2 linked regions of the Thalassoglobus sp. JC818 genome follow. The main gene of each other region encodes a partner of the protein of the gene in region 2 in a complex. Links are inferred from orthologs where the notes say so. Each region holds a gene or a part of one and is shown on either strand. Other genes may lie near its edges. The genes, in order: hisH and hisF.

The links.
Region 1: the proteins of hisF (region 2) and hisH are in contact, whole or in part, in a crystal structure (PDB 6RU0), measured with the Thermotoga maritima proteins. The link is inferred for Thalassoglobus sp. JC818 from one-to-one orthologs. Residues at the interface, in WP_004080486.1 of Thermotoga maritima: Met1, Leu2, Ala3, Arg5, Ser40, Glu41, Asp45, Glu46, Ala70, Glu71, Ile73, Asp74, Ile75, Pro76, Phe77, Asp98, Lys99, Ser122, Gln123, Glu161, Thr195, Leu196, Asn247, Arg249, Glu251; in WP_004080484.1 of Thermotoga maritima: Asn15, Arg18, Arg22, Arg117, Leu118, Pro119, His120, Met121, Gly122, Trp123, Asn124, Asn134, Gly135, Tyr136, Tyr138, Val140, Tyr158, Glu180, Lys181, Ser182, Ser183, Lys184, Ile185.

The regions. Positions count from the first base shown.
Region 1 is NZ_JBFEFI010000004.1:16,782-31,489, forward strand. Bases 8,059-10,811 are described here. They hold hisH (imidazole glycerol phosphate synthase subunit HisH), read right to left. Parts: upstream 9,877-10,811; coding sequence 9,241-9,876; downstream 8,059-9,240. Other genes in these bases: AB1L42_RS11235 (sulfatase-like hydrolase/transferase), read left to right, coding at 8,059-8,864; AB1L42_RS11240 (hypothetical protein), read right to left, coding at 8,936-9,202; AB1L42_RS11250 (hypothetical protein), read right to left, coding at 10,055-10,372. Also shown: cysK (cysteine synthase A), read left to right, coding at 6-938; AB1L42_RS11210 (SGNH/GDSL hydrolase family protein), read left to right, coding at 1,084-2,166; AB1L42_RS11215 (thioredoxin family protein), read right to left, coding at 2,288-2,866; AB1L42_RS11220 (hypothetical protein), read right to left, coding at 2,943-3,659; AB1L42_RS11225 (cyclophilin-like fold protein), read left to right, coding at 3,870-4,277; AB1L42_RS11230 (serine/threonine protein kinase), read right to left, coding at 4,299-6,572; more of AB1L42_RS11235, read left to right, coding at 7,026-8,058; AB1L42_RS11255 (insulinase family protein), read left to right, coding at 12,239-14,708. UniProt on the Escherichia coli protein: IGPS catalyzes the conversion of PRFAR and glutamine to IGP, AICAR and glutamate. The HisH subunit catalyzes the hydrolysis of glutamine to glutamate and ammonia as part of the synthesis of IGP and AICAR.
Region 2 is NZ_JBFEFI010000012.1:34,194-49,099, forward strand. Bases 10,050-13,000 are described here. They hold hisF (imidazole glycerol phosphate synthase subunit HisF), read right to left. Parts: upstream 11,980-13,000; coding sequence 11,119-11,979; downstream 10,050-11,118. Other genes in these bases: AB1L42_RS21590 (calcineurin-like phosphoesterase family protein), read right to left, coding at 10,050-10,630; AB1L42_RS21595 (hypothetical protein), read right to left, coding at 10,798-11,046; AB1L42_RS21605 (hypothetical protein), read left to right, coding at 12,131-13,000. In the rest of the region: AB1L42_RS21555 (sialidase family protein), read right to left, coding at 1-109; AB1L42_RS21560 (MFS transporter), read left to right, coding at 412-1,788; AB1L42_RS21565 (protein-tyrosine-phosphatase), read left to right, coding at 2,044-2,769; AB1L42_RS21570 (DcaP family trimeric outer membrane transporter), read right to left, coding at 2,821-4,143; AB1L42_RS21575 (cyclopropane-fatty-acyl-phospholipid synthase family protein), read right to left, coding at 4,280-5,641; AB1L42_RS21580 (GDSL-type esterase/lipase family protein), read left to right, coding at 5,976-6,908; AB1L42_RS21585 (TrkA C-terminal domain-containing protein), read left to right, coding at 7,291-8,880; more of AB1L42_RS21590, read right to left, coding at 9,032-10,049; more of AB1L42_RS21605, read left to right, coding at 13,001-13,717; rpsT (30S ribosomal protein S20), read right to left, coding at 14,054-14,317; AB1L42_RS21615 (hypothetical protein), read left to right, coding at 14,564-14,906.

The sequences.
Region 1 (14,708 bases), on a different replicon or contig from region 2:
GACTCATGCCTGTGTATCAAGATAACTCACTCTCCATTGGCCGGACTCCACTCGTCCAGATCAACCATCTCACCAAAGGGTTGAAAGCCAGAGTTCTCGCCAAGATCGAAGGCCGCAATCCAGCTTACTCGGTGAAGTGCCGGATCGGGGCTGCCATGATCTGGGATGCCGAAGAGAAAGGCCTTCTTAAGCCGGGAATGCAGGTCGTGGAGCCAACCAGCGGAAACACCGGAATCGCACTCGCATTCGTCTGTGCCGCCCGAGGATATCCACTCACGCTGACCATGCCAGACACAATGTCGATCGAACGACGCATGATGCTCCGATCTTTCGGCGCCAACCTGCTGTTGACTCCCGGAGCGGACGGGATGAAGGGTGCCATCAACAAGGCAACCGAATTGTCTGAACAAGACAACTTCTTCATGCCGCAGCAGTTTAACAATCCAGCAAATCCTGCCATCCACGAAAAGACAACCGGTCCCGAAATCTGGGACGACACGGAAGGCAACGTCGACATCTTCGTGGCTGGCGTCGGAACCGGTGGAACAATTACCGGAGTGACACGGTTCTTCAAGAACGTCAAAGGTAAGCAGATTCACTCCATCGCTGTCGAACCCGCAGCGAGTCCTGTCCTCTCCGGAGGAGAACCTGGTAAGCACAAAATTCAGGGCTTGGGTGCTGGATTCATCCCGAACAACTTGGACATGAGCCTCGTTGACGAAGTCGTTCAAGTCACGGACGAAGAGTCCTTCGAAATGGCTCCGCGCGTCGCCCGTGAAGAAGGCATCACTTGCGGAATCAGCTGTGGTGCAGCGATGACAGCTGCACTCCGAGTCGCAGCCCGTCCGGAAAGCGAAGGCAAGACTATCGTCGTCGTCCTTCCCGATTCCGGGGAACGCTACCTCTCGACAGCCCTGTTCGACAGTTGCCGAGACTAGTTCAAACTCACAGCTTCACTACATACGTCGAGCTTCTTAAACGCGACATAGTTTTAGGAAAGATGCTCTACCCTTGAACGTCTCCACTCGTTCAACCACCCGAGCCGGGTCCCGAAAACGGCCCCGGCTCAGGTTATTTCTGCTGTTGGCGCTTCTGATTTTCACCGTCTCAATTGTGATCTCAGAACTCTCGCTTCGCGTCTACATCGCTTCAAGAGGTTGGACGACCAACTGCTTCGCTCCGCAACTTGACCTCTTTGTCCCCGACCCGGTGAACGGAGCAACTCTTCGAAACAACTTCCGGCTGAAGTCCGGATCGTTCGACATTCGCACGAACCAGTTCGGCCTTCGTGGACCCGAAATCGAAAAAGATGCAGCTGCAGAAACTCTTCGCATCGCAGTTCTCGGCGGATCTTCGGCGTTCGGATATTTCGCCAGCGACGGCCAGGAAGCTGCCCGGATTCTTGAAGAGCGACTTCAGAAATCGATTCCCGATGGATCGAACTTCACGATTGAAGTCCTGAACGCGGGAGTCCCGGGGTACAACCTGTTTCACACTCTGCACCGTTTCGAAAGCCGCGTCTGCCCGCTGAAACCGGACTTCGTGTTGCTCTATCTGGGATGGAATGACTTGACTTACGTCGTCAGCGAAACTCCCGACGAGCAACAACATCAACAACGCACGCTGGCCCCATTGTGGGAGCGGTTGCTCGGAAGCTTCGTGCTCTACGACGTCATTGCTTATCGCATCTTCCAACGATCTCCGCAGTTTGCACCTCAGTCGGGCATCAATAAGCAACCGACGGATGCCGGTGTCGTGCAGTTTCGCAAAAACCTCGATCTGCTGTTGAACAAAATCGAAGACTGTGAAGCCGTCCCGATCATCTGCATCCAACTCATGGCCGCACATCCCGAAGCGGATTCGCAGCTTGACGCCTCCCTCGGAACAACGCCTGAAGATGTGCGCGAAGTCAAAGAGCTCGGCAATTGGTTGCGGGATGAACTCACTCAGGTTGCTGATGACCGCGATCTCATGTTGATCGACGCCAACTCGTCGATTTCGATCGATCCCGATCACCTCGCCGACGCGATTCACCCCACTCTGACTGGTGAACGCAAACTCGCAGAATTCTGGAAGCAGTCGATCGAACCAATCGTCTCTCAACGCTTGGAAGCAGAATCGGCCAGCGACGAGACAGATTCTGACCAAATCGACGCCCCAAAATGAACGCGTCCGCGCCAACAACCAATGAGGAAAGTACCTCTTGCATGTTGGCTCGGACGAGCGATTCACAAAGTCACATCTTCGAGCTCAAATCGCTGCTGAGATGTGCTGCAGCGGCGGAGTGTTATCCCCCGAAGTAAGCGGGAGCATTTCCTTCACGCCACTTGATATTGCATCCGATGCTTGGCTTCTGATCCTCTTGAATGGGCTCACCCGCCAGAAGAGCATCGCAGGCAGCCTTCAAGTCTTGACCAGTAATCGGAATGTCCGATTGCGGGCGACTGTCGTCGAACTGTCCTCGATAGACCAGCTTGTGATCACTGTCGAAGAGAAAGAAGTCCGGTGTGCAGGCAGCGTGATACGCTTTGGCGACTTCCTGAGTTTCATCGTAGAGATAGGGAAACGTGTACCCGGCTGACTTCGCTTCAGCTTTCATTTCTTCCGGACCATCCTGCGGATGTGTCGAGACATCATTGGCGCTGATGCCAACAACGCTTAGCCCTTTCATCTGGTACTCCGAGGTAAACTCAGCCAGAGCAGAACGCAGGTGGACGACAAACGGGCAGTGATTGCAAATGAACATCACCAGCAGCGGCTTACCTGCGAAGTCGTTCAGGGAGACGTCCTTCCCGTCGACGTTCGGAAGTGAAAAATCGGGGGCTGCATTGCCGAGAGGCAGCATTGTGGAGGCAGTTTTAACCATTGGTTATTCCTTGTTTCGATTGAATCAGGATGATGAATGAAGCAATGACAATTCAGATGGCGTTGAGCGTTTGAGTTTACTGATCTGAGTCACGAACAGCTTTTCGACCGCGAACTTCCAGGTCGTTCCACATTCCGAAGTCGTCAAAAGATCCGAGCCCAATCTGCCCCCATTGAAACGTTTGATCGTGAGCCACCATTTGAGGCGAACTCATGTCGTCAAAATAGACCTCGATCAATCCATCATCCACATTGCGAACGAGTTTCACAGTGTGCCAGGTGTCGTCTTTCCAGGGAGTCCCACTATTGACCTGTTCGCTAATCTTCACGCGAGGGGCATTATTGACGATGAAAATCTGATTGGCGTGCGGATCAGTTTTCTCGCCAAGGTGCACGTAATAGAAATGCGACGGATCCTGATACCCGAAAAAGAGACACATGTCTCGATGGGCTCGCGAAGATTGCAGAGTCTTTACTTTTGCGGTGATGACGAAGTCACTCACAGACAGATTTTTCAGCAACGAAATACTGTGTGGACTCCGGTGCGGAGGAGCATAGTCACTCTTGCCGAGAAGATGATAAACGTGATCTCCATCTTCTGCCGTGATTTTCCACTTCGAGTCATCTGTGGGAGACCATCGGTCGGCGCCACCTTCGAAGTCGTCCTGATACAGAACCGGAAGCGGCTCGTCCGCCATCGTCAGCCCCGCAGAAAAGAGAAATGCAGAACAGGGAACTGCAACACTGAACACTGCCGTGACCAAGGTGAACAAGCCACAGGTCATGTTTTTCATGTGTATCTTCCTGGAGAAAGGTGTGTTTCCCGAATTGCCGTGATCAGATGAGTCTACGCGGACTGGAATCGTTTCGAACGAACAGACTCTTGAAACGTCGACGATCTGTTAGGCTATCGATTTATTTCGCACGTCCGCAACCAACATTGAAGCAGAGAAGTCCTTCGAGCAAGAATCAGCGACAACAAACTCTGCTAGGAGATGTCATCGATGCCCACACCGATTCGAATCGTGCTGAACAACGTCACGCTACGAGCGGAACTCAACGACAGCGAGACAGCTCAGGCCATCGCCAAAGCACTTCCTCTTGAAGCCAAAGCAAACTGGTGGGGAGACGAAATCTATTTCCAGACGCCCGTTGCCTGTGATCCCGAACCGGATGCTCGAGCCGATTTTGGGATCGGTGAACTCGGCTACTGGCCGCCAGCGAATGCGTTCTGCATCTTTTACGGGCCAACTCCCATTTCCAACGGCGGAAAACCGAAAATGGCAAACCGTGGAAACCCGATCGGCTGGCTCACCGACGGGACGGAGAAACTGCACAAGATCATCAAAGCTGCGACAGTTCGTGTCGTGCTCGATCAACCTCAAGAAGAGAAGAGCGATTCGAATTCGTAGAAGAATTCTTGTTGATCGACATTACTGAATGATCGTTCGATCCATCGACGACGGCGGATCGTCATCTCCCGAATCTGTGCGAGAAGTATCTTTCGCACTTGAAGTCGCTTCGCCTTGTTTCTTCGTCGACGACTGCGAGGCAGAAGGACGATCAGGGCGGATTCCGCGTTCGAATTTCCCCCACCAGGCGTCCGCGTCTTCGAACGTCCAATCTTGAAATAGTGGCGAACGGCGAAGCAGCATCGACAGATCTCGGGCTGTCTGTGGTCGTTTCGCGGGAGACTTTTCCAGACAACTCAACAGTGCGCTCTCGAGTTGATCGGTGATTGTCTCCCCAGTGAATTCTGAAGGAGCAACTGGCGCCTCAGTCACATGCAAGTTGCACAGTTCGACGAGATTTCGGGCCTGGAAAACCGGTCTTCCCGTCAGCAGGTAATAGCCAACCGCTCCCACTGCATACAGATCACTCCGTGCGTCCACAGTCGCAGGAGCTTGAATGGCTTCCGGTGACATATAGAGTGGAGTTCCAGTCAACGAATCCGCAGTAGTCATTTTGAACTGCTTGTCATCATCAACCGCTTTGACCAGACCGAAGTCTAAAACTTTAACGACGTCGGGAACCCCGCCGCGACGGTTCAGCATCAGGTTGGCGGGTTTAATGTCTCGATGCACCAGTCCCAGCGAGTGAGCTTCGTAAAGTGAACTGCAAATCTGGTCCAGAATTTGAAGGACTCGAGACTCATTCAGTGGACCGTAAGATTCGACCAACTTCTGAAGGTCAATTCCGCTGAGATACTCCATCGCGTAGTAAAACACGCCTTCCGGTGTCCGACCGTAATCGTAAATCGCAATGGTGTGCGGATTGTTGAGCTTGCATGTAATTTGAACTTCACGTTCGAAGCGAGCGACGGAAGTGTCGTTGACGATTTCCGGGTTGAGCAACTTCACCGCCGTCGGTCTGCGAAGCATTGAGTGGAACCCTTTATAGACTTCCCCCATCGCTCCCGAGCCGATTCTTTCTTCGAGTGTGTATTGACCGAGTTGTTGCGCTTCGATCGCTGCCGCCTGTGCTTTTCGCTGCAGCTTGGCCACAATCACAGTAAAGATGAAGATGGCGATGGCAGCGAGTGCCAGCAATGTGTACAGCCCCCAAAACGTCTGCTTGAGAATAAACAGCGGACGGTAAGACTGAGCGACATCGACTTCAACAGCCACGCCAATGTCGTAGTTCGGAATCCAAGTCCACGCACCCACGACGGGAACGCCACGGTAGTCATTGTATCCGTCGACATTTACACCGGTATTCCCAGCGATCGCATCTCGCACCATAAACGTCATCGGAAGCTTGGAGCGTCGCTGATTGGGACGATAACCTGTCGTCATGTTTCCGCCAGGGTCACGAACCAGCAGTCTGAGGATCGATTTTGAATCCGCTTCGTCGGGGATCAGCCCCAGCAAAATCAACTCGTCATCGAAACGACTGTTCGAAACCAACATTCCATCGCGATTGAAAGCGTATGTTTCCCCGGTCTCTCCAACCTGTCCCAACTGAAGGATGCGAGTGAACTCTTCGTCGGGTCGAATCCGCAAAGCGAGCGCACCCACAACTTGAAAGCTGTCATCACGAACCGGAGCAGCTGCGTACATCACCGGTTGTCCGGTTCTCAACTCACCTTGCTCGGTATCCATTCGAACAACGCTGGGAAACGGAGGAGTGACGGTCGCTTCTCCGTCGAAAATTCGATCCAGAAATTTGTCGTATTCCAGAACATTCTTCTGACCGACCAATTCTTGATCCGAACTGGCGATGATCTCGTGATCTCGATTTGCGACGAAGTATCCGTCATACGCATGAGAAGAAAGGAGAGCGGAGACTTCTTTCGTCAGCTCATTTCTAATTCGAGCCAGTGTCTCAGCATCCGCTTTCTCACTGGGATCGGTTTTGATCAGCTCGTAGATGTGCTGACGAACATCGAGGTCATTCGCCTCAGCTTGAGCATTTGATTCCTGAACACGCAGCCAACTGATGAGCATCTCTGCCTGAAGATCTCGAAACGCCGTCAACCCGGCGCTGAGATTGGCCTTCATGGTCTGCTCGATCGCGGACTGTACGAAGACACCAATTCCGAACAACAAGATCACAGCGATGATCGGCCAAACCCAAAGCTGCTTCTTCAGAAAGAGCCGGGTTCTCGTCACCTGTTGCGACAGTCCACCCCCGACCCACGACTGCCGGGCAGCGGTGATCGAACGGTTGAGAAGCGAGTTGCGGAAGTTTGGAGAGAAAAATTTCACGATCGGAAATACTCATAGAGCACAAATCAGCTCACTGCCGTTGGCGGAGAGCAGAACGGAACAGGTCGTCACGACCGACAATGAACCGCATCAATCATTCTTCGACAATCACATCCAGGAGAAACCAATGCCATCAAATGCCGCGATTGTGTCGCCGATCGAGTCAATTCCTGACGGTTCCGTGCCTCTTCGAAGATGGAATGAAATTAACGGTTCGCACGATTGATCACGTTAAACCAATCTTCCTGCGAGTTTGACGGAACCGACTGAAGCAATCAGAATCAGCAACACACAAAAGCCAAATTCGATAATTTACCCATCTCAATCGTTCCAACACGGTTGTTCCCTGAATTGGAAGACGTCGCAATGCCAGAGCATGCTTCGAAACGGTCTTCGCGAACTCACATGAACTCATCATTCCAAAAGCCCGTAAAACAAACTCAGAATGTGCTCATGCATAAACAAAGCGCGTTCAACTTTGCGAATTTCGTGAGGACGCCATTCGCCATCGCTGGAGCCGCTTTGCTTCTCAGCAATCTGTGCTGGGCAGCGACAAAGCATCCGAACGTGCTGATTGTCATGACTGATGATCAGGGATATGGCGATCTCAGTTTACATGGGAATCCGCACCTTCAGACTCCGAATCTCGACGACTTCGCTCGTTCGGGAGCACAATTTGAACGGTTCTTCGTCAGCCCGGTGTGCGCCCCAACGCGAGCGAGTCTTCTCACCGGACGAGACCACTTGAGAACCGGAGTGAGTGGAGTCACCCGAGGGTTCGAAAACGTACGTCCAGAGGAAGTCACAATTGCCGAACTCTTCCGAGACGCTGGCTATCGGACCGCGTGCTTTGGGAAATGGCACAACGGACGACACATGCCAATGCACCCGAATGGACAGGGTTTCGAGACGTTTATCGGATTCTGCGCCGGTCACTGGAACACCTATTTCGATCCACCGCTTGAGCACAACGGAGAAGAGATTCAGGGACAGGGCTACATCACTGACTTTCTGACTGATGAAGCCATCAAGTTCATTCAGACAGACGATGACGAACCTTGGCTTTGCTATGTCGCTTACAACACCCCTCACTCACCTTGGCGCGTTCCGGATGAGTATTGGAATCGCTTCAACAAGATGGGGCTCGACACCAAAGCGCAATGTGCTTACGCCATGGTCGCGAACATTGATGACAATTTCGGGAGACTGATCGCCGCCCTCGATGAAACTTCCGCAGACGAGACAATAGTTCTGTTCCTGACTGACAACGGGGCCAACTCGGATCGGTTCAACGCGGGAATGAAAGGACGCAAAGCGTCGATCGACGAAGGCGGATCGCGCGTCCCGCTCCTGGTCCGCTATCCAGATGTCATTTCATCCGGAACCATGGTGGAGCCAATCGCTTCACATCTCGACTTGCTGCCCACACTCGCAGAATTCTGCAGCGTTGAAGTGCCTGAAGAAGTTCGAGAGCGACTCAACGGAACATCTCTCGTTCCGCTCCTGACCGATTCGACTTCCCCGTCCGAATGGCCGAGCCGGACGATCTTTACCGATATGTATCGAATGACTCGCCCCAAACACTTTCGTGCAGCCGTCAGAACGAATCAGTGGAGAGCCACAATTCAGGGAGCATCGGCCGACTCTCAGCATTGGAAGCTGTACGACATGGTTTCCGATCCAGGCCAGCAGAAAAACGTCGCTGCATTCCATCCCGAAGTGGTCACACAACTCCGTGAAAGCTACCTCAAATGGCGATCGACGATCGATCTCGATTCGCTCGATGATGTGCGCATTCCAGTGGGTCATCCCTCCCGGAATGCTTTTCGGCTCCCGGCGAATGAAGCCTTCTTGATCCCGGACGTTGGAGAAGGGATTCGCTACACCGGCGACACTTCGGCCGGGTATGCCAACAGCTGGATCACTGATTGGACAAACACGGACGCTTATCCAGAGTGGACCATCGAAGTGACAGAAGCTGGACGATATTCAATCAGCCTCGAATACACCTGTCCGCTTGAAAGCGTTGGAAGTCAACTTCGCATCGAAATCGGCGATCAGACAACCGCCGTTAACATTCCCAAAGCCTTCGATCCACCGCTCGTTCCCAAACCGGACTATTTGTACTCAACGAACTACCAGGACAAATCGAGCTGGGCGACTCTCGAGATTGATGAGTACGACCTCGAAGCTGGGGTTTATCCAATTCGCGTCAAAATAAACTCATTGGCCGGTGAAAAGGGAATCGACCTGGGCTCGCTGACTCTCATCCGATCAGGGAACTCGAACTGAAACGATAGCCACAGAATGAGGGCAAAGCATCAGCCCCTCACATCGCTCCGATGGGGTAAAGCATCGATCGTCTATTGATGGAATCGGTCTCGCGGATGCTGAGTGCCACGCACAGTTTGGCGGGCGTACTTCTTAGCGGGCTTCTTTCGAAAGAAAACAGCCCAGCCCACGACGAGCAGCAACAATCCAACGATCCATCCACCATGGACTGGTTCGATGATGTAATGCGCGGTGCTTTCGGAAGAGACCGCACCATGTCCGGGATGAGCAAAGACGGCGGAAGTGAAAATTGTGTCGACCAAAAGTCCGAGACATCCAATTCGCAGCAAATGGTTCAAGAGTTCACTCCGCAAAACTGAAAACTGATCACCGACATTCAACTCCGAATTGTCGCAGATTCTTCAACGAGATTGGCATAGTTTCTCAGGAGTTGCAATCCGACCCGCTGACTTTTCTCCGGATGAAACTGAGTCGCCATCAGGTTTCCCTTTGCTACGATTGAAGCAAAGGTCTGAGTTCCATGAGTCGTCTCCCCGATGACGGTCACTCGATCGCTGGGACGGACGAAAAAACTGTGCACAAAATAGAAATGCGATTCCGTTGAGATTCCTTCCAACAACGGATGGGTCTGAACGGTATCCACAGCATTCCAGCCCATGTGGGGAATCTTGAGTTCCGGCTCATTCTGAAACCGAACGACATCCCCGTCGATTAATCCCAAGCCTTCATATTCTCCATCTTCGTAGCTCGTTTCGAAGAGAAGCTGCAGTCCCAAACAAATTCCGAGAAGCGGCTTTCCGGAATCGACAGAATCACGGAGAGCAGACGGAAAGTCCTTCTGACGGATTTCCTGAATCGCATCTCGAAATGCCCCGACTCCCGGCAGAATCAATCCGTGGTACTGGTCCAACTCGCTCGGACGACTCACGATTTGCGCATGGACTCCCAGAAACTCGAAGGCCTTTTGGACGCTTCGCAGGTTGCCCATCCCGTAATCGATAATTCCAATCATGAATCTGCCTGTCGTGGTTTTCTGAATGCCCCGAATTGAGTTCAGCCAGCTAACTCTCGAATCATGCTTCGATTGAGAGACACAGAGAAACCGGACAGGGGCAAACAAAAAACCGAATTTTCACAACTTGTGAAAATTCGGTTGATGATTTCATCGAACTTCAGCACTTTCGAAAAAATTACTCTTCTTCGATCTCAAGTTCATCCAACTCGTCAACTCCGCTGACGTCGGAATCGGTCAGAGCATTTTGAAGGTCTGGACCATGATCATAGCAGTCACTGTCGTGCCACAGTGGAACTCCAGCGGAGTAACGTGCGGCCAACATTTTGACTTTATCTTCGGAACCAGGTTTCGCCTCAGTTGGAGTAAGCGGATCGTACCCGCAAATGTCAAATTCCTCGACACCCTCTTCGAACTCAGCTCCATCGTCGCTGTAAGCGGATTCAATGCCAAGTGCGATGTCAACCTCTGGGTCAACCTCGAAGGAAAACTCCATAAACCAATCTCCCCTCATCTCTGTCAATGAGTGACTTTTCAACAATGACGCGCGGAAAAGTCCGTGTCGTCTCTACCAAATTCCACAATCTCAACGTGATTCGACGGAGATTCCTCCGTCAGGTCGAATCACAAATCCGCGAGGAAAATGGAATCCCCGCGATCAACTAATCTCGAACACAGACGAATCTCTTCCGCAGGACGGAACGATCGTCTGGAAACCCACACTCCGAATCATTGATTCAGACCATGGACTGTTGCCGCAGACCGATGCCTCGAATCTGATTTCTTGAGAAATCTTCGAAACAATCAAGTCGAACGCAACGGAATCAAAACATTCAATCGGGGTGGTGCCGCTCGCAAGACTGCGAACCTCGACACCAAAATCCCGTCTGATCTACTGGCCGCATTTCAAACCCTCTTCATACCGACTTCACGACATGAAAACTTTTTGAAACACTCGAATGACCATCTTCATACTGAAATGAACGCATCCGCGACGGTCAATCCGTACTCTCTCCACCCACCAATTCCATTTTTCCAGTCCCTTGGATAAGCAATTTGCGTCAGCAGGTCCGACTCATTCGGCCTTCAGAATGACGACACAGGGACAGAGGTTAGGGGATTGAAAACGCTCTCTTTCAGTCCTCCAGATTCTCTCGGATCGTCGCAAATTGTCAATAAAAAAATGAGCTATGGAAGAAGATTCCCCGGATTCCTGACTCGTCATATTCACCAGCCAGGCACCCGCTAACGAGGTGTGACCAGACCGATACTATTTCGAGATTCTGCCGGATTGAATTGAGCCCAATTCCATGCTGCGCTGCACTTTTCGTTTTTTGCCCCGGGCATCAGAGACTTAACAAGTTTCTCACAATCTGGAATAAATCCTCACTGGAGCAACAACCCATCAGCGATCACAAGTGACTTGGCCGATTGCCTCAAATTCTCATTCCAGGACTGGCCCTCAAGGAACTCTCAATATCGCCTCATAAACAGAAATGGGTGAACCGGAAACGCGAGGTGAAGACCGTTCCGAATTGACAGAGGCTTGTTCAGATCGCTCGACTCACTCATAAAGAAAGTGATGGAACGATCCCCCAAACCTATGCATTGCACCAAAGCTTCAGACTGAGAAACCCATCGGCAATTTTCGATTCCAACCTCGAAATCGAGACAACCGAAGCTCACTTCACTGAACGCGGAGGATCGTGCGATTTTCGATAAGGCCCCCCGCCTTGCTTGCCCTCTGAGCTGGCGAGTGGATCTCGCGATCAAAAATTTGAGTCTCGATGACTTCACACGCAGAACGAAGAAGCATTCTGCGGACCGGTCCACTCGAAGCTTGGGATGCTTCCTCGGTCAACACATCGACAATTTGCGATCGAAGGTCGTTCGAGCTGGAGTGACACTCAAGGTCCATGCGGAGTTCCGGGATTTGCTTCAGCAATGAAAGGCGGCCGATGCGCACTTCATCGACCTTTTGTCTGTTCGAAGACAGTGATGCTCTCCCCCGAAATCGGAACCAGCCAATTCGCCCCGGAGTCAGAACGAAAAGTCATCCCTGACACATTGGTTTCCCCAGTCTTCCTATTGCCACACCAAGCCAAAACGTCAAAGATCATCGTGGCCCAAATGACGGCGGATCGCCGTGCAAAGAAAAGCGTCCGCAGTCCATCTATCGCATGCAACACTCGACTGTTGAAGAGTTTGCAAATCCAGGCCTCGCTGTTAGTATCAGCAGGAATTGAATCATGAGACACTCAATTCGCTCATCCGCCTGCGAGACGGCTTCCATTCTCAATCGGCTACGAGGACTCCCATCATGTTCCGAAACGGATTGTGCTTCTTCATTTCAGGGATGATTATGATGATATCAGGACAACAAATTGTCACTGGCGCTGAAGAAATCACCTCAGTGGAGGGAATCACTGAGTACCAGCTTGAGAACGGAGTCCGGGTGCTTCTCTTCCCTGATCCTTCGAAACCTCAAGTCACAGTCAACATGACAGTTTTCGTCGGCTCGCGTCACGAAGGATACGGCGAAGCAGGCATGGCTCACTTGCTTGAGCACATGTTATTCAAGGGAACTCCGGACCATCCGAACATTCCAAAAGTGCTCAAAGAACACGGAGCCCAGTTCAACGGAACGACGTGGCTCGATCGAACGAACTACTACGAAACGCTCCCCGCCAGCGAAGAGAATCTGAAGTTCGCGATCCAGCTGGAAGCAGATCGTCTCGTCAACAGCTTCGTCAAAGGTGAAGACCTTAAATCAGAGATGACGGTCGTTCGCAACGAGTTCGAATCAGGCGAAAACTCGCCAAGTCGAATCCTCGGACAGAAAGTCATGTCGACTTCGTTCGAATGGCACAACTACGGTCAGTCGACAATTGGAAACCGCGCCGATATTGAGCGTGTTCCCGTCGAATCGCTGCAGCGTTTCTATCGGAAGTATTACCAGCCCGACAACGTAATGGTGATCGTCGCTGGAGCATTCGATCCGGAAGTTGCCCTGAAGGAAATTGATGAGCGATTCGGTTCGATCCCTCGGCCTGACCGAGTTCTTGAAGACACGTATACTGAAGAGCCTGCCCAAGACGGAGAAAGACTCGTCACGCTTCGCCGCGTCGGAGACGTTGGACTGGCCGCAGCGGTCTATCACATCTGCTCAGGTGCTCATCCTGACTATGTCGCGATCGATACACTCGAACACATTCTGACATCGTCCCCTTCCGGACGACTCTACACCGGACTCGTTGAGTCCAAACTCGCAGCGAGCATCTCTGGAGCTGCCTACGCTCTGCACGATCCAGGCGTTCTGCGGTTGATGGCAGAAGCTTCCCCGGGAGTTGACCCGCGAGATGTGCTTTCCAAACTTCTCGAGATCACAGAGTCCATCGGGACAGATGGAGTGACCGAAGAAGAAGTCGAACGCGCGAAACGCTACTGGCTGAAGACTTGGGAAATGTCGCTCACCGACAGCAGTAGACTCGCGGTTCAACTCAGCGAATGGGCAGCACAAGGTGACTGGCGTTTGATGTTCCTGTACCGGGATCGACTCGAGAAAGTCACTCCGGAAGACGTGCAGCGCGTCGCAGCGAAGTACCTGCAACAAAATAACAGAACTGCTGGACTCTTCATCCCGACCGAAGAGCCAGAACGAGTCACCGTTCCGCAAACTCCGGAACTGGCAGAAATGATCGGCGACTACCAAGGTCGCGAGGCGGTCGCAGCTGGTGAAGCATTTGATGTGTCGCCAGCGAACATCGAGTCTCGCACCTCCCGAGTCGACCTTCCGACTGGGGTGAAAGCAGCATTTCTCCCTAAGAAAACGCGAGGCGAAGCGGTCGTCCTCGAGTTCAATTTCCGCTACGGAGACACAGACTCACTCAAGGGACTGGCTACAGCTGCAGAACTCCTTCCAACACTGATGACTCGCGGGACAGAGTCGCTCAGCCGACAAGAGATTCAGGACGCACTTGATGAGAATAAAGCCAAGCTGTCCGGTTCTGGAATTCCGGGACTGATCAACTTCTCGATCGAAACTCGACGTGAATTCCTTCCCGAAGTTCTCAAACTGTTCAAAGACATCGTTCGAAACCCCTCGCTGCCAGAGTCAGAACTCGAACTCATTCGCAACGCGAAAGTCGCCAGCTACGAACAACAACTCACCGACCCCACAGCCCTCGCTCGTGTTGCTGTCTCTCGCGCACTTAGCAAGGACTACGCGGCTGATGACGTTCGCTACACACCGACGATCGAAGAAGAAATTGAACGGCTGAAAGCGACAGAGCTCGACGAGATCAAACGTCTCTACAAAGACTTCCTCAACGGAACCAACGGTGAAGTCTCAATCGTCGGCGACTTTGAAATCTCAGAGGTTCAACCTCTGGTTGAAGAGATTCTCGCCGACTGGACATCAGATTATCCATTCGAACGAGTCGGTCGTCCAGAAGCTGTCGACGTTCACGGAGGTCGTGAAGAAATCCTGATTCCGGGGAAAGAAAATGCGACTTACCTCGCCGGAACACTCTTCCCGATCACCGACGATGATCCAAACTACCCTGCTCTGGTCATGGGCAACTACGTCCTCGGAAGTAGTGGACTCTCATCACGGCTCGGAGATCGAGTCCGCCAGAAAGACGGGCTCTCCTACGGAGTTGGCTCAATCCTTCGAGGTTCATCGATCGATCCTCGCACGACTCTGCTTGTCTATGCCATCACCAATCCTGACAACATGTCCAAGGTTGAAGATGCCATTGAAGAAGAGATTGAACTCCTTCTCGAGAAGGGAGTCACCGCCGAAGAACTGGAAGCAGCCCAGAACGGCTATC
Region 2 (14,906 bases):
CGAACAATGTGGAGTGAGATGAGAGAAGGACGAATAGCGCGCATTGAGTGAAGATTCGCATGAAGAAAACTCTGCAGGCTGGGAACGGAATGGAAACGATCGCGGCCATCCAGTCCGTTCTTGAGGCGGGAACTTAAGTCATGATGAAAGAGAAAGCAGTCGCGAAGCAAGCCCGCGGCCTTTTTTCATCGCTGAATCAACTTGAATTCAGCTCCGAATTCGGTCCATCGAGGCACCGGTTGGAGTCGACTCATTGACCTCGCTTCAATTTTTGGTGCGAGTTATTCTAGGACTTCAGCGGGATGGCTTCTCTCGTCAACCCAGTGAGTTCGGTTTCGCGTGAGCGAGACGGAATGACTGAGCAAATCACTTCCTCGACCGGGATGTTGATGTCGATTCAGGACGGATTCGATGAACACGACAGTGACTGCAATTGAAACTCCAACAGGCAGCAGCCCGGCAGAAGTGTCCGAGTCGACACATTCCGTCCGCGGGTTTGTGTCGCTGTTGATCACTCAGTTTCTCGGAGCTGCCAACGACAACGTTTTGAAGGGAGTCTTGATCTACATGGTGATCGACGGCGCCTGGAAAGGACAACTCGGCTCCGGGGGGCAGGGAATTGTCAGTGCTTGTTTGTCGATCCCGTTCTTGCTTCTCTCCGGGATGGCGGGACAGTTTGCCGATCGGCACAGCAAGAGGTTTGTCAGCATACTGGTGAAGGTGGTCGAGATTCCAATCGCGATCGTTGCGATGATCGGTTTCTGGACCGGAAACCTTTGGGTGACATTGTTGAGTCTGATTGCTCTGGCGTGTCAAAGCGCTTTCTTTGGACCTGCAAAGTACGGAATGATTCCCGAACTCGTCCCGGTGAGTCGCATCAGCCGCGCGAATGGCCTGATCGGAATGATGTCGAATGTAGCTGTAATTGTGGGAACTCTGTCCGCCGGAGTGATTGCCGATTACTACAGCCCACTTCCACGAGAGGGCGTTCCGACACCGCCTGCGATGCTCTGGTTGCCCGGTATTGTGTTAGTTGTCGTCGCGGTCTTAGGCTTGATGGCAATCAGTTTTATGACTCCTCTCGCTCCGGGAAGGAAGTCGATTCAATACAGTTGGAATCCATCAACGGGATACATGTGGGCCATCAAAGAGATGGCCAAAGGGCCGCTGCTGCTGATCGCGATTGCGTCCGGTTACTTCTATTTTCTGGCTGGTTTGGCTCTGCTGATTATCCCCGAATACACAGTCGTTTTGCAGCGATACGAAGTTTCTCGCTCTGAAGTGAGCGTGCTTCTCGGAATTCTCGGCCTCGCAATCGGGATCGGAAGCGCCGTCGCGGGATATGTTTCTGGCTCGAAGATTCGTCCGGTTTTGATTCCCATTGGCGGCGTGGCATTGGCAGTCTTGTTCTTTCTGTTGGGGACCATTCCTCCGACGCTGCCAGACAAAGCTCCGACGATCCGAATACTATTCAGTTCGCACGCAGGTTTGATTCTCGGAGCAGGGATTGCCGCAGGGTTTTATCTGATTCCGTTGCAGGCTCTGCTTCAACGTCTTTCGACAACACATGAACGCGGCCGTGTTCTTGGAGCATCGAGCGGGATTTCGTTCGGGTTTCTCACCGTGGCAGCGCTCTTGTATCCCATCCTCCGACCGCTCTTCACGAACGCATCCGGTGAACATCCAGAGAAGATTTTCCTTCTCTGTTCCGGGTTCATGGTGGCAGGATTGATCGGCTTCGGGATCGTCCTGAAACGCTCGAAGCTGACACTCAAAGACGTTTCCTGATGTTCGTTCTCGGTTCTTGGGTTCTCTTCAACTCCTTTCTTTCTGCGATCGTTGTGTTTGCTTCTGAGATCAATTGAAGTGATTCGCCTTGATCACGCTCAGGAGGTTCACGATTGGTTGCACCTTGCGAAGCAGCCATCGGCGCTTGACAAGTTGGATCGTGGAAAGCATGGTGTTTGACTGTGTTAATGGGAGTTCCTCAATTCGTCTGGATTCCGGGCGGATGATTGGCAACGAGTCAAATGCAGGTAGACAATGCATTCATTCAACTTCGCAATCGTTACAGCATGGGCCTTGGGGCTCACTTCGATTATGTTTGGATCGACTCTGATTGCCGACGACCTCTTTGAAGAACTCGACCAGTACGTGGAACAGCGTCTCACTGAGTTCGATCAAATTCCGATCGAGCGTCAAACGCAATTGAACAAGCTGACGAGCTATATTCGCGCACGTCAGGCGTCTGATCTGCCCGTGAAGATGACATTCATTTGCACACACAACTCCCGGCGCAGCCATATGTGTCAGCTCTGGTCGGCAGTTGCGGCTCACTATTTCGACGTGGAGAGCTATCAATCATTTTCAGGCGGAACAGAAGCCACCGCCTTCAACCCGCGAGCTGTCGCTGCACTGAATCGAACAGGAATGAATATCGAACTGAATCAACCCGGTTCAAACCCTGTCTATGTCGTTCGATTCTCGAAAGCCAGCCCGGTTCAATCTTGCTTTTCGAAAATCTACGACAGTCCGCCGAATCCATCCTCTGAGTTTTGTGCTGTCATGACGTGTTCGAGTGCTGACAAGAGTTGCCCGGAAGTTCAAGGAGCGCAGCTGCGCGTGGCGATTCCTTACGAGGATCCCAAAATTGCCGACGGAACGCCGGAAGAATCACAGGCGTATGACAACCGCTCAGCTCAAATCGCTCGTGAGATGCTGTATGTCTTCGCCCAATTGAAGAACGACAATTCCAACGTCGGCAAATAGAACCCCGAGTCTCTCAGAGCGATGTGAGAGTCTGCCCAGAATTGTGGTTTACTATGGCAGGTCGAAGATGAATGAAGCTTGCAGCCGATGAGCAGCGGCGGAATCTTCGTCAACGTTTGTGCGGACGCCGTACAGATACTCAACGCCTGTCGTTACTCTCTCAAGCGGTGTCCAAAGTAGATTCACAGCGAGGTAAGTTGTCTTCTGCACATCTGACGGTGGTTGCAGGGGAGCGTTATCGAGGGTGTTTTCTGCGTAGGTGAAGTTGGAGCTCAGCTCCTCATTCCAATCGTGGGTGATGCCGACCATCCAGCCAAACATTCCAACTGGTTCAACGCTCGTCAACGAATCAGGAGCTGCATCGGGAAGCGAGCGAAAACTTCCGATTCCCTTTCCGAAGACGATCTGGCTGTAAATCTTCGAACTGGTTCCGACTGTCTTCACCGCGCTGAAGTTGAATCCCCAGCCAAATCCCGTCGTCACGTCATCGTGAGGCATTTGAAATCCTCCGATGCGCAGGACATTCGCTGCCTGGAATTGTCCCCAATCAGGGCTGTAGCGGATACGCGAGACGAAGTCCGGCGCGACAGTTCGAACGTTCCCGACGACTCCTGGCGGAAGTTCGTAAATGAACGAAGGATCTTCGACCGCGACGGCTGCCGTCACGTCTTCTGAGAAGCCGGGCAGACCAGTTGTCCAGCGCGCGAGCGCCTGGCGTCGATTGACGCTCGAGACTGAGCCTTCGAAATCGAGAGTCGAAGGAAAGGCGCTGACATCTGTGAACGTCGTCCAGGTTTTCCCGACGAGCAGCGGTCCAACTTCCCCGTAAGCGTGTCGCAGTCGAAACGTCGAACCGTCTCCAAAGAAGTCGCCTTCGACGTAGATCTGGATCAATCGTTCGTTCGATGCCCAGCGAGTATCGAAGCTCATCCGCGTTTGACGCGCATGGAATCGAGTATTCGTCCGGGGAGGGGCTCCGACCGGAATACTCGTCGTGATGAAGGAGTCCATCGAGTCGATTGGAGAGAAGTCGTAGATGAAGTCCGCTTTGACATAGCCACCAATCTTCATGGCGACGTTGTCTCCGACAACAATTAGCCCGCCCTCAAAGTCCGGAGCTGAATAGAGGTCGGTTCCAATCCCGAAGGAAGTGTCATTCGTGTTGAAGCGTCCTTGAAAACGTCTGAGGTTTTCAAACGGAGGCGATGCAACAATCGACGACGATGGTTCGGCAAAGACTTCATCAACTTGAACAGGAACTTGAGGGAGTTCCGGCAGCAAGAAGTTGCTGTCAGGTGGAGGCTCCTGCCCAGAGAGGTTCTGGGCGAACACAACGATGAGCAAGCCGATGACCAGCGCGAATGACTTTGACATTGTGCGTGCTTTGATCACCTTGGGACCTGCCAGTCGAGCAAAACTGGACACCTCTGAAAACGGCGACTCCATCAGATTGTTTTATGAGTGAATGATCAACTTCGCTGTGTGTTTCAGGCGGAATACATCAGCAGAGTTAAGCCGCCCGGCGCTCAACCTGCGAGTGATTAGCAGTCTTCGGTTTGTACAAGTGCTCGCGAGTGGATGGCATACCTGAGATGCCTTTCGATGCGCGCTTTCTGCCGATCGTCTGGTAGATACATGCCGATCCATCTCCCAAAGCGAACGAGACGCCGGCGAGGTACAACAACCACATGCGGTAACGTTCTTCACCGATCATTTCGATGGCTTGCTGCTCGTGTTGGGAGAGTTTCTGACACCACAGTTTGCAGGTTAAAGCGTAGTGATCTCGCCATCCTTCGACATCGTGAACTTCGAATTTGTGGGCTTCCATCGATTGCAGCATGTGCCCGATGTGATCGAGTTCACCGCCTGGGAAAATGTATTTCGCGAGCAGCCGACGTTCGGGACGCATTTTGCGGAACTGCTTTTGAGTTGCTTTCGCAGGCCGTGTGATTCCGTGACAGAGGAACAATCCGTTGTCCGGCAGCAGCTTGTTGACCGTCTGCATGTATAGACCCATGTTGTCGATGCCAACGTGCTCGACCATTCCGATGCTGGCAATCTTGTCGTAAGTCCCGGTCAGGTGGGCGTAGTCTTTGAGCTCAACCGTAACGCGATCTTCGAGCCCGAGTGATTGGATTTTGTTATTCGCGAAAGCGAGTTGCTCTTCTGAGAGTGTGATTCCGTGGGCTTTCACGCCGTACTCTTTGGCTGCATGACAGACGAGAGCACCCCAGCCGCAGCCAATGTCGAGAAATGTTTCTCCCGGCTGCAGCATCAGCTTACGGCAGATCATGTCGAGCTTGTCGTGCTGAGCCTGCTCGAGCGAGTTCGACCAGTCAGTGAAATACGCACACGAGTAAACCATTTCTGGATCGAGAAACAGCGAGTAAAACTCGTTGCTCAAGTCGTAGTGAAATTGGATGAAGTCTTTGTTCTCAGCTTGTTCTCGGTGAAGCCCAAGTTCGTCACCTGCATAGCAGTGGTCGACATCGGTCGATTCCGCAGTTCCCAGGATGAACGGGAACAGCGATTTGATGGCTTTCCACTTGCTGATGCCTTTGAGGTTTCGCCGTGAGTGTTTTGTGCGGAGATCGGCGAGAAAGGTGTAGAGATCAGCACCGTGAAAATCGATGTGCTTGAGTGCGAAGTGGCGAGCCAGATTGTCGAGTGTCGGTCGCCGGATCAGTGATGTCACAACGCCCGGGCTGGAAATCGAGACTGCCCGGCCGGGGATCACAGAATCTCCGAGGGGAATCTCAGTTCCGTCCCAAAGCCGGATCGAAAACGCTGCATTGACGTGCTCAGCGAGATGAGTCCAGAAAGATTTTGCGGCGGCAAGCTGGCGAGATTCCTTCGAAGGCATATCAGACATCCATCGTCCATGATGTGGGAGTGTCAAACTGTCTCGGTGAGTTATCCAAATCTCTCATAGGGGTCAACCCGAATCCGCACCCGGATCGAGGCTGTAACGCGTCCAGAATGGGACGATTCGACCGTTTGAGACACAGCTTGGGAGAGTGAGGCTTAGCACCCGGTCATTTTTCGCAAAATTGTGACAAATTACGCACTCTCTCCAGGTTCTCGAGCTAGCGTTCAGAGTCCGGGATCAGGCCAGGGGTTCGGGATGTGCGCAAGCATTTCACTTCTACGGGCAAAAACACTTCTCGCACACTCGCTGCGTCGACGAAAGAAGGACTCGGTAGGCCGTGGAACGAACTGAGATCGATTCCCCTGAACATCCCGTACTCGCCGAAATTGCTGATATCGAGCGCGATATCCAGCTGCTTCGTGAAATGGATGAACGGGTGAATCAGCGTTCTGAGGGCTCACAGAATGCTCCGACTCCGTCCGAGCGACCGAAGCTAACGAATCGCAATATCTGGCCATTGCTGTCCTTAAGCCTGAACATGTTGCTCCTCGCTGGTGGATTCAGTCTCTTTTTGATGCTCGGCGGAGTGAACTGGCTGCAGGCAAAACTGACCAAAGTCGATCGAAAAGCAGGCTACGCGACGAATCGAGAAAGCTTCTTTGAGTGCTCACCGGTTTCAGAGGGAGACATTGTCGTCGTCGGAGACAGCCAACTCGATTTCGTCGAATGGCACGAACTGCTGGGAAGCGAAGTTAGAAATCGTGCCGTTAATGGAGCGGTGCTGGCAGAAATTCAGCGTCGACTCTCAGAGATTGTCGACTGCCGTCCTCGCTGCGTCATCGTGAATGGTGGGATCAACGACTTTCAGGGCGGAAGAGATGTTGAAGAAGTGAAGCAGCAGTTTCGGTCGATGCTCACAATGCTGGCCAACAAAGATTTTGAGATCATTCTTGTCCCGTGCTTCCCGATCAATTCGCGGATTTATCACGAACAAATCGTGCGGACACATCCGAGAATTCATCCTCCAGAACAGGCGGAAGTCGGAGCTCTTGCTGAGCTCATTAACGAAGTGAACGAGACTTCTTCAAAAGTTCACGTTGTCGATATCAGTCCTTTTCTGAATGGAGAGGGAGAGCTCGCAGAGGAATACACGTTCGACGGGCTTCACATCAACGGTTCAGCGGCAGTGATGCTCGCCGACCAGATTCGCGGAATCCTCGAAACGATCCCAACTGCTTCCGCTGAGAACGTGGCAACAGCGACCGAATAATTTGAACGGCGGTCACTCACAACGATGCCGCAATGCTGCTGCGATGTGCTTCGAAAGCAATTCGATATACGAGCTTAAACAAGCTCAAGCGATGAGTTGCTTCTCTTCTTCTTACGACTCACCGGCTGGAGTGAGACCTAACCGCCATTGCCTTTCCATTTCAATCTTAGTGCTTCGACTTCGATGAAGTGCGATGCCGGTGAGGGGTTGCTGGCTCTCGTTAATCAAAGATGGTTGATCCGGTTCATTTTACAGGTGAACGGAGTAGCAACTCACCGACGATTGTCGGTAGTTTGCTGACTGTGCAATGAATCACGCTCCGTGGTTCAGATGAACGCTCGCTCTGTTCAAATGAGTCTGTAGCATCGAAGGTTAAACGATCATGGACGAGTCGACGCAGCAACTTCTCTCTCTGCTGGTTGTTGTCGGTCTCGGTTTGCTGTTCGGCAAAGTGAGTCTGCGAGGAATCTCGCTGGGGACATCGGGAGTCGTGTTCGTTGCCCTCGTCGCTGGGCATTTTGGATTCCGCGTGCCTGAGACAGCCGGCCAAATCGGTGTTGTGCTCTTCGTCTACTGCCTGGGAATCGGAGCCGGGTCGAGTTTCTTCCAAGTCCTGTTCTCACAGGGGAAGTCGTTGTCGCTGATGGCAGGCGCGATGATTCTCTCGGGTGGGCTCACGACGTGGTTCTTGGCTCAGGTTTTCAGTTTGAAAGCAGATCTTGCCGGTGGGCTCTTTGCCGGAGCGTTGACCAGTACTCCAGCCCTCGCTGCGGCGATCGATTCGCTTCCTCCCGGTTCCAAAGCAGCTGTCGGTTTTGGAATCGCTTATCCCTTTGGCGTGATCTGTGTGATCGTTTTCATTCAGTTGATTGCCAAGCAGTTCATCAACTCGGAGGAGTTGCAGAAATCTGATGACACACAAGCTTCAGGTGATGGCGCAATTTCCAACGTGCTCGTGGAGATCTCCAACCCCGCTGTCATCGGTAAACGACCCAGCCAGGTGACGTCATTGTCGAACTCCAAGTGCCAGATTTCTCGAGTACTCGTCGATGGACGTTTACAGCCCTTGAAAGGAGATTTTGTTTTTGAGGCTGGTCAGAAGGTTCTGATCGTGGGTGGAGCGAACCGACTGGGAGGGATTGTTGAAGTTCTCGGGCAATCAACCGAAAGCGGCGACTACATAAGAGACACTGATCGTCAGCGGCGACGTGTTGTCGTGACTTCCAGTGAGGTGGTCGGAAAAACTCTCGAACAGCTTCATCTTCGCAGCCGAATGGGAATCACGGTGACGCGAGTCTTTCGGCAGGAGATTGAATTTGTTCCCAGCCCGAAGGATGAGATTTACTTCGGAGATGCACTGACCGTGATTGGAGAGCCGGAAGCAATTTCTGAGTTTGTCCGGTTTGCAGGCCATCGTGAGCGGACGCTTGATGAGACGGATCTGATTTCGCTCGTCGCAGGGCTGAGCCTTGGTATTTTACTGGGGCAGGTTCGGTTTGGCTTTGGCGATTTATCGATCACTCTCGGAATGGCGGGAGGACCGCTCATCGTCGGGCTGATTCTGGGACGCGTTCGAAAAATCGGTCCATTGGCAGTTCGTATTCCGCCCGCCGCCAAGTTGTTGCTGGGAGAAGTTGGACTGGCGCTGTTCCTCGCTCAAGCTGGTGCGAGTGCCGGGCAGAAATTTGTATCGGTGATTGCACAATACGGGCTGGTCTTGTGTCTGGTTTCGATTTGCGTCGTCACCGTTCCGCTGATTGTGGGAGTGGTCATGGCTCGCCGACTGTTCAAGATCGGATGGTTAGAAGCACTCGGCGGAATCTGCGGAGCGATGACTTCCACTCCGGGGCTGGGGGCGATTACTTCGACGGTCGATTCGAGTCGGCCAGCGACGAGCTATGCGACCGCTTATCCGCTTGCTCTCATTCTCATCACGCTCCTGACACCTGCTTTGATCGCATTCATTGGCTGACCAATTCACCAGCGGTGTTTTTATCTAGCGAGAACGTCACTGATTTGGGCACGACCTGAAAACGTCTTGCAGGTATTCATGCAGAAAGGGCGACCGTGGAACTCGGTCGCCCTTTCAAGTTTCTAAAGCTTACTGAATGAGGCAGATAGGCTTACTCTTCAACTCGGATGATTCGAGAGTCATCGAACTGGCGACCATGTCGATCAACAGCCTGAATGTGAATTCGGTGAGTTCCGAGTGGGAGTGAAGCAGGCAGATTCGCTTTCCAGAGGTGAGTCGAAGCTTTCGGCTGCGGGATTTCTGTAAACAAGCCAGCGTTCTTTTCGAGGATCTTCAACTCGGACTGATAAGTTCGCAAGTACTTCGGATCAATTTCGCGAGCGTGGTCCATTTCGATCCACTCTCCATCGGCGACTCGCATCTTGACTGTGGTGTGCTGGTCGCCGTTGAAGACGTTCGCGTAGACGAGCGATTCGTGTGAATTGTCGGGAGTCACGACTTCGGGAGCATCCATTTCCATCTGGTAGTTCGATCCACGACTGGCGGCGTAGTAGTCGAGTTTGTAATCGTTCCCGTCGAAGTTCAGGATGGAGTATCCGTTCGGAGCACCGTCGGCCATGGTGGCGTGAGGAATTCCGCGTTCATCTGGTGTTCCTCTCCACCAGCTGCCGCACACAGTGACGTTAATGATGTGGTGATGCGGTTTTGGTCCGTTCCAACCGTCAACGTCGGTGATCCAGACGTGCTCATGATGATGCGTATGACCGGAGATTGAGATGCAAAGCGGACGTTGTTCGATAAGTCGATAGAGGTCGTGGCGATCATGCACACCAATGATCGGAATGTGCATCATGAGCACGACCATCTGGTCTTCAGGAATCTGTGCGAGGTCGGTCTCAATGAACTTCAGTTGTTCCGGGCCAATTCCGCCGCGGTATGTGGAGCGACCGTCGCCTTGCGGGACAACCCATTCGATGTCGTCGACGACGATAAAGTGCACAGGACCATAGTCGAATGAGTAGTACGACGGACCGTAAAAATGCTCAAAGGTTTCGTTTGCAAGCTTTCGGCTGGGGGCGTCCATGTTGATGTCGTGATTTCCGACGACGTTGTACCACGGAATGCCGAGCAGCGCGACGGTTTTATTCATCGCAGGCATCACACCCAGATCATTGAACACGATATCTCCGAGTGTGACGCCGAAGGCTGCATCTGTTCCGATCAGTTCTTCGATCACGTCATGGGCGATGTAATCGACTTCTTTCTGGTTTCGAGGTTGGGTATCCCCGAACATGATTGCTTTAAAGTTCTCAGGCTCTTCCTGAGGCGTCATCGCAAAGTCCACGGACTTTGGCAGTGGGCCCGTCGGGAGAACTCCTGGATACTTAGACTTTGGGGACCCGATCGGTTTGTGGTGATAGTAAAACTGTGGCAGGTTCAGTTCGTTGAGCGGAGTCCGCCAGTTTCGTGGCTTGATCACGAAGAGAGTCGTGTCACTCGAAATCGGCAACTCGTACCGGCCTTCTGAATTGGTCGCGACGATATCGGAACCATTCGATACGCGAACGCCTTCCAGCCCCGGTTCACCGGGATCAGCTACGCCGTTTCCGTTCTTGTCGTGGAAAACGAGTCCTTTAGCTGTGGGAGGAGTGTCTTCGAGAGAGACAGAAGTCTCGCCGGGCAAACTCACCAGCATGAGACTGAGGAGTAGAACTCCTGTGACAATTGTCAGTAAAAGCAAACGAGCCATCGTCTGGATTTCTCCCAGTGAAGAATGTACGAAGAATGTGCAATTTCAGAGTTACGTCAGCTGTCAGAAGTCTTTCAGCCGAGGACGCGACTGTCGACCCTCACACGCGATTCTTCACGGTGAATTCGCAGAATGAGTCCGACGTCGAATCAATCAGAGATCGGAGTTCAGCGATTCCAGCCTTCCACGTACTCGTCACTGAAGAGTAACTGGAGACGTTCTGCTCGCTGGCCTTCGGAATCCGCGACGACTTCCAGCCCCTTTGCGAGAAGCTTCATCTGTTCATCGTCAGCAACTTCCGACGCCCCTTCCGCTCGTGAAATTCGATCGAATGCAGCTGCGAGATCGAGGAGCCCACAGCGCATTTCCAGAAACTGACGTTCGAGAATCTGTTTGGCGGTCATTGATTGGGACATGATGAGCCTCTTGAGGTTGGTCAATTCTCTGACCGAAATACTGTGAATTTCTCTGCAAGCGAGTTATTGACTTCACTCGCTTTTTGTCGAGAGAGGAATTCGTCTCACGGGAACGTTGCGTTCCTGAAGGTATTGTTTGGTTTCGTCGATCGAATACTCACCGTAGTGGAAAATGCTGGCAGCCAAAGCTGCGCTGGCACCTCCTGCAGTGACAGCTTCGTACAGATGCGAGGGATGTCCTGCGCCTCCGCTGGCAATCACCGGGATTCCGACGGCATCTGAAACAGCCTTGGTGATTTCGATGTCAAAGCCATCTTTCGTGCCATCGGCGTCCATGCTTGTCAGCACAATTTCGCCGGCACCGAGTTCTTCAACTTCACGAGCCCATTTCACCGCATCGAGACCAGTCGGCTTGCGGCCTCCATTGATATGAACATCCCAGTAGACTTCTTCAGACCCATCTCTGCCGGGGCGAGGAATCACGGCGAGATCTTTGCGGACTCCCGGAATCGCTTCAGCTCCGGCAACTGGAACTCGCTTGGGGTCGATGTTGACGACAATGCACTGGCTTCCGAATCGGAGAGCAGCTTCTTTCACGAATTCAGGATCTTTGACAGCGGCGCTATTAATTGAAACTTTATCGCAGCCTGCGCTGAGGAGTCGCCGAATGTCTTCGAGGGTCCGAATTCCTCCGCCGACTGTGAGCGGCATGAAAATCACTTCGCTCGTCCGTTGAACGACGTCGAGAATGATGTCTCGCTCTTCGTGGCTGGCAGTAATATCGAGGAATACGAGTTCATCTGCCCCTTCTGATTCGTAGCGTGAAGCGACATCGACCGGATCGCCAGCGTCGCGGAGATTCAGAAAGTTGACTCCTTTCACGACACGGCCCGCATGGACGTCGAGGCAAGGAATGATTCGTTTCGCTAGCATTTTCTTCAGTTCGTTGATGTCGGCAGTTGGACGAAACACAAAGTGTAGCGATTCTCTTCGAGAGAGCAAAATTGACGGATGGAGGATCAACTCTCATACTGCGACTTCCAATCCTTTCATCATTTCATTTCAGCTCAGAAAGTTATGTGTCATGTTCGACCCCGCCATGTTCGAGCGAAAAGCTGATGTCCGCGGAGTTTACCCGAATCAGATCAACGAAGAACTGGCATGGCTCGCCGGAAAGTACCTCACGCAGAGCTTGAAAAAAGAGCTTTCGGGCGCAGCTCCGAAGGTCATGGTGGGCCGCGATGGGCGAACATCCTCCCCGGCGATTTACAGCTCGCTGATTCAGGGAATCGCCAGCGAAGGGGGCGAGCCAATCGCTTGCGGACTGTCGACGACGGACATGATTCAATGGGGAGTTGGAGAAGGAATCTGTGGCGCGGTTGCCGGTGTAATGATCACCGCTTCGCATAATCCGCCTCAGTACAACGGCATTAAATCAGTCATGAAGAGTCCTGAAACGGGCGGTATCGATATTCTGCGACCGCTCGATCACATGGCTCCGCGCTACGAAGAAGACTCAGACAACGGAGCGACTCCGGCTGCGACTTGTTCTCCGTTTCCATCCAACGGAAAGATGAATCTGCAGTCTCGATTTGTCGATGCTGCGTTGACCCGATCGAATCGTTTGAAAGACGCAAAAGGCAAAGTCGTCCTCGATCCCGGAAACGGCGTCGGTGGGCTCTTTCGTCCTCTGCTCAGCCGAGCTCTCAAAGCCATCGGTGCCGAAGTCGAACTGCTGGCAGTCGCAGAACAGATTGACGGAACGTTCCCAACTCGACCTTCGAATCCAGGTTTGCCAGGAGCAGTGAAACTCCTGCAAGAGACCGTCGTTGCAGAGGGTGCTGAGTTCGGAGCTGCCTTCGATGGAGACGCCGACCGAGTGTTCCTCGTCGATGAATGGGGACAATTCGTTCCCGGCTCGGTGTTGCTTGCCGCTCTCGCCAAAGCGATGGTCGAAAAGAATGGCGGCAACGGATCGGTCGTTTATTCCGCCGTTTCATCATGGCTCGTTCCGGAAACTGTGCGTGCTGCTGGCGGCAAAGCGATTCTCTGTCGAGTCGGACAGGATGCTGCCAAAGTTGCTCTCACGAAAACAGATGCTGTCTTCGGTGGAGAGTCTTCAGCCCACTACAACTTCCCCGACACTTACTGTCTCGACTCAGGTCTGTTCGCGCTGGTTACGTTCTGGGACATGCTTCTCGAAACCGGACTGAAGTGTTCACAGCTTTTGGGTCAGTTGAAGCCTTGGCCGGCCAGCGGCGAAGTGAATCTCCGCGTCGAGTGCAGTGACTGGAAAGCAATGAGTGCAGAAGTCATCTCGACGATCAAGAAGGAGTATGGAACCGACGAGAAGAACAGCTACGTCCTCGACATCGATGGCGTGAGCGTTTTCCATCCGAGAAAGCCCGAGTTCGCGACAGTCGACGATGTCTTCACGATCGACAAATCTGGCGATCCAACTGGCACGATCTACCGTGAAGTTCAGAATTACACTCCCGACTGGTGGTTCAACATTCGTGCTTCCAACAACGAACCGCTGCTGCGCGTGAATTTCGAATCGCGAGATGCAGCAGACGTGACCGGTCGGACCTACTCATTGATCTCCCGCATTCGCGAGATTTGCGGCGACCGAGCACGCGTCGACGTCCAGGATTGGGGAAATCTTAAGTAGTCACTGCTTGACTGAATGAAGAGGCGTTCCCCTCGCTGGTCTGTAACCGGTGAGGGGACTTTTCGCCAGCGTTAATTCTGAATCGCGAAGGTGGTTTCGGAGTATGCTCGAATCGAGCAGCGTGCCTGAAACCATAAGAGCGCACGAAAAAAGGAACCCGATTCATATCGGGTTCCTTTTTGCATTCTTCGCTGACTCGGTTCTCGGAAACCGTCCGATCATCATCGATTCGATTCCTGAGACAGCAAACGCTCTAACGTGTTTCCGAGATGTATCGGTTCGCTAGTGAGACGAACTGCGAAGCACTCTCGAAGTGGAGCGTTTTACAAAAGCCGCTTAGCTGGCGGACTTTTTCTTCAGTGCGACGAGTCGTGACTTCGTGCGTGAAGCGGTGTTCTTGTGAATCAACCCTTTAGAAGCAGCCTGATCGAGACGCTTGACCGCGAGTCGGACAGCTTCATCAGCATCAGCTCCACCTTCTGCGGCAGCAGCCCGAGCTTTCTTGACAATAGTTCTGAGAGCAGAACGAAGATTTCGATTGTGCAACCGACGTTTTTCGCTTTGACGAAGTGCTTTTTGTGCGTTAGGTGAGTTTGGCATTTGCTTTCAGGGTTCCAATAATTGGACGGCTGCCGGAGACACTCACAAATACGGTGTGGATGGCAGCATGTTGAATCGCGTAGTCTAACGGTCGATTTCGATGGTTTCTAGAGAAATCGAAGTGCGAACAGTGAATTTTTCGTGTCCCTTCTGACATCCCGGACGCGATTGGCTAGAATTCGTCGAGAAACGACAATGGCCCCGAAAATCGGGTGCAGATTCATCGGCGACGCATAAGCGGGAATCATGACGGAAACGAGTCACACGAACGCATCCCCCGAATCAATCGATTCAGAACCTTGTCCAACTCCACTGGACTGGCAGGATGTCGTGCGTGCATTTCTCGAAGAACGTCGCGAGGGTGAGATCGCTCTCGGACGGTCGAAACTCACAGCAACTCAAATCGGGCAGGGGCCGCCACTCGTGTTGCTTCCAGCTTCAGGGTGCTCGGCCAAGATCTATGCTTTGCTGGCGTGGCTTTTACGGGAAGAACGGCAGCTGTGGATTTTCAGCGAACCGAAGTTCGAACGAACTCCGTCCGCACGCAATCTCATCCCCGAATTGGCAGCTTCGTATGCTGAGGCAATTC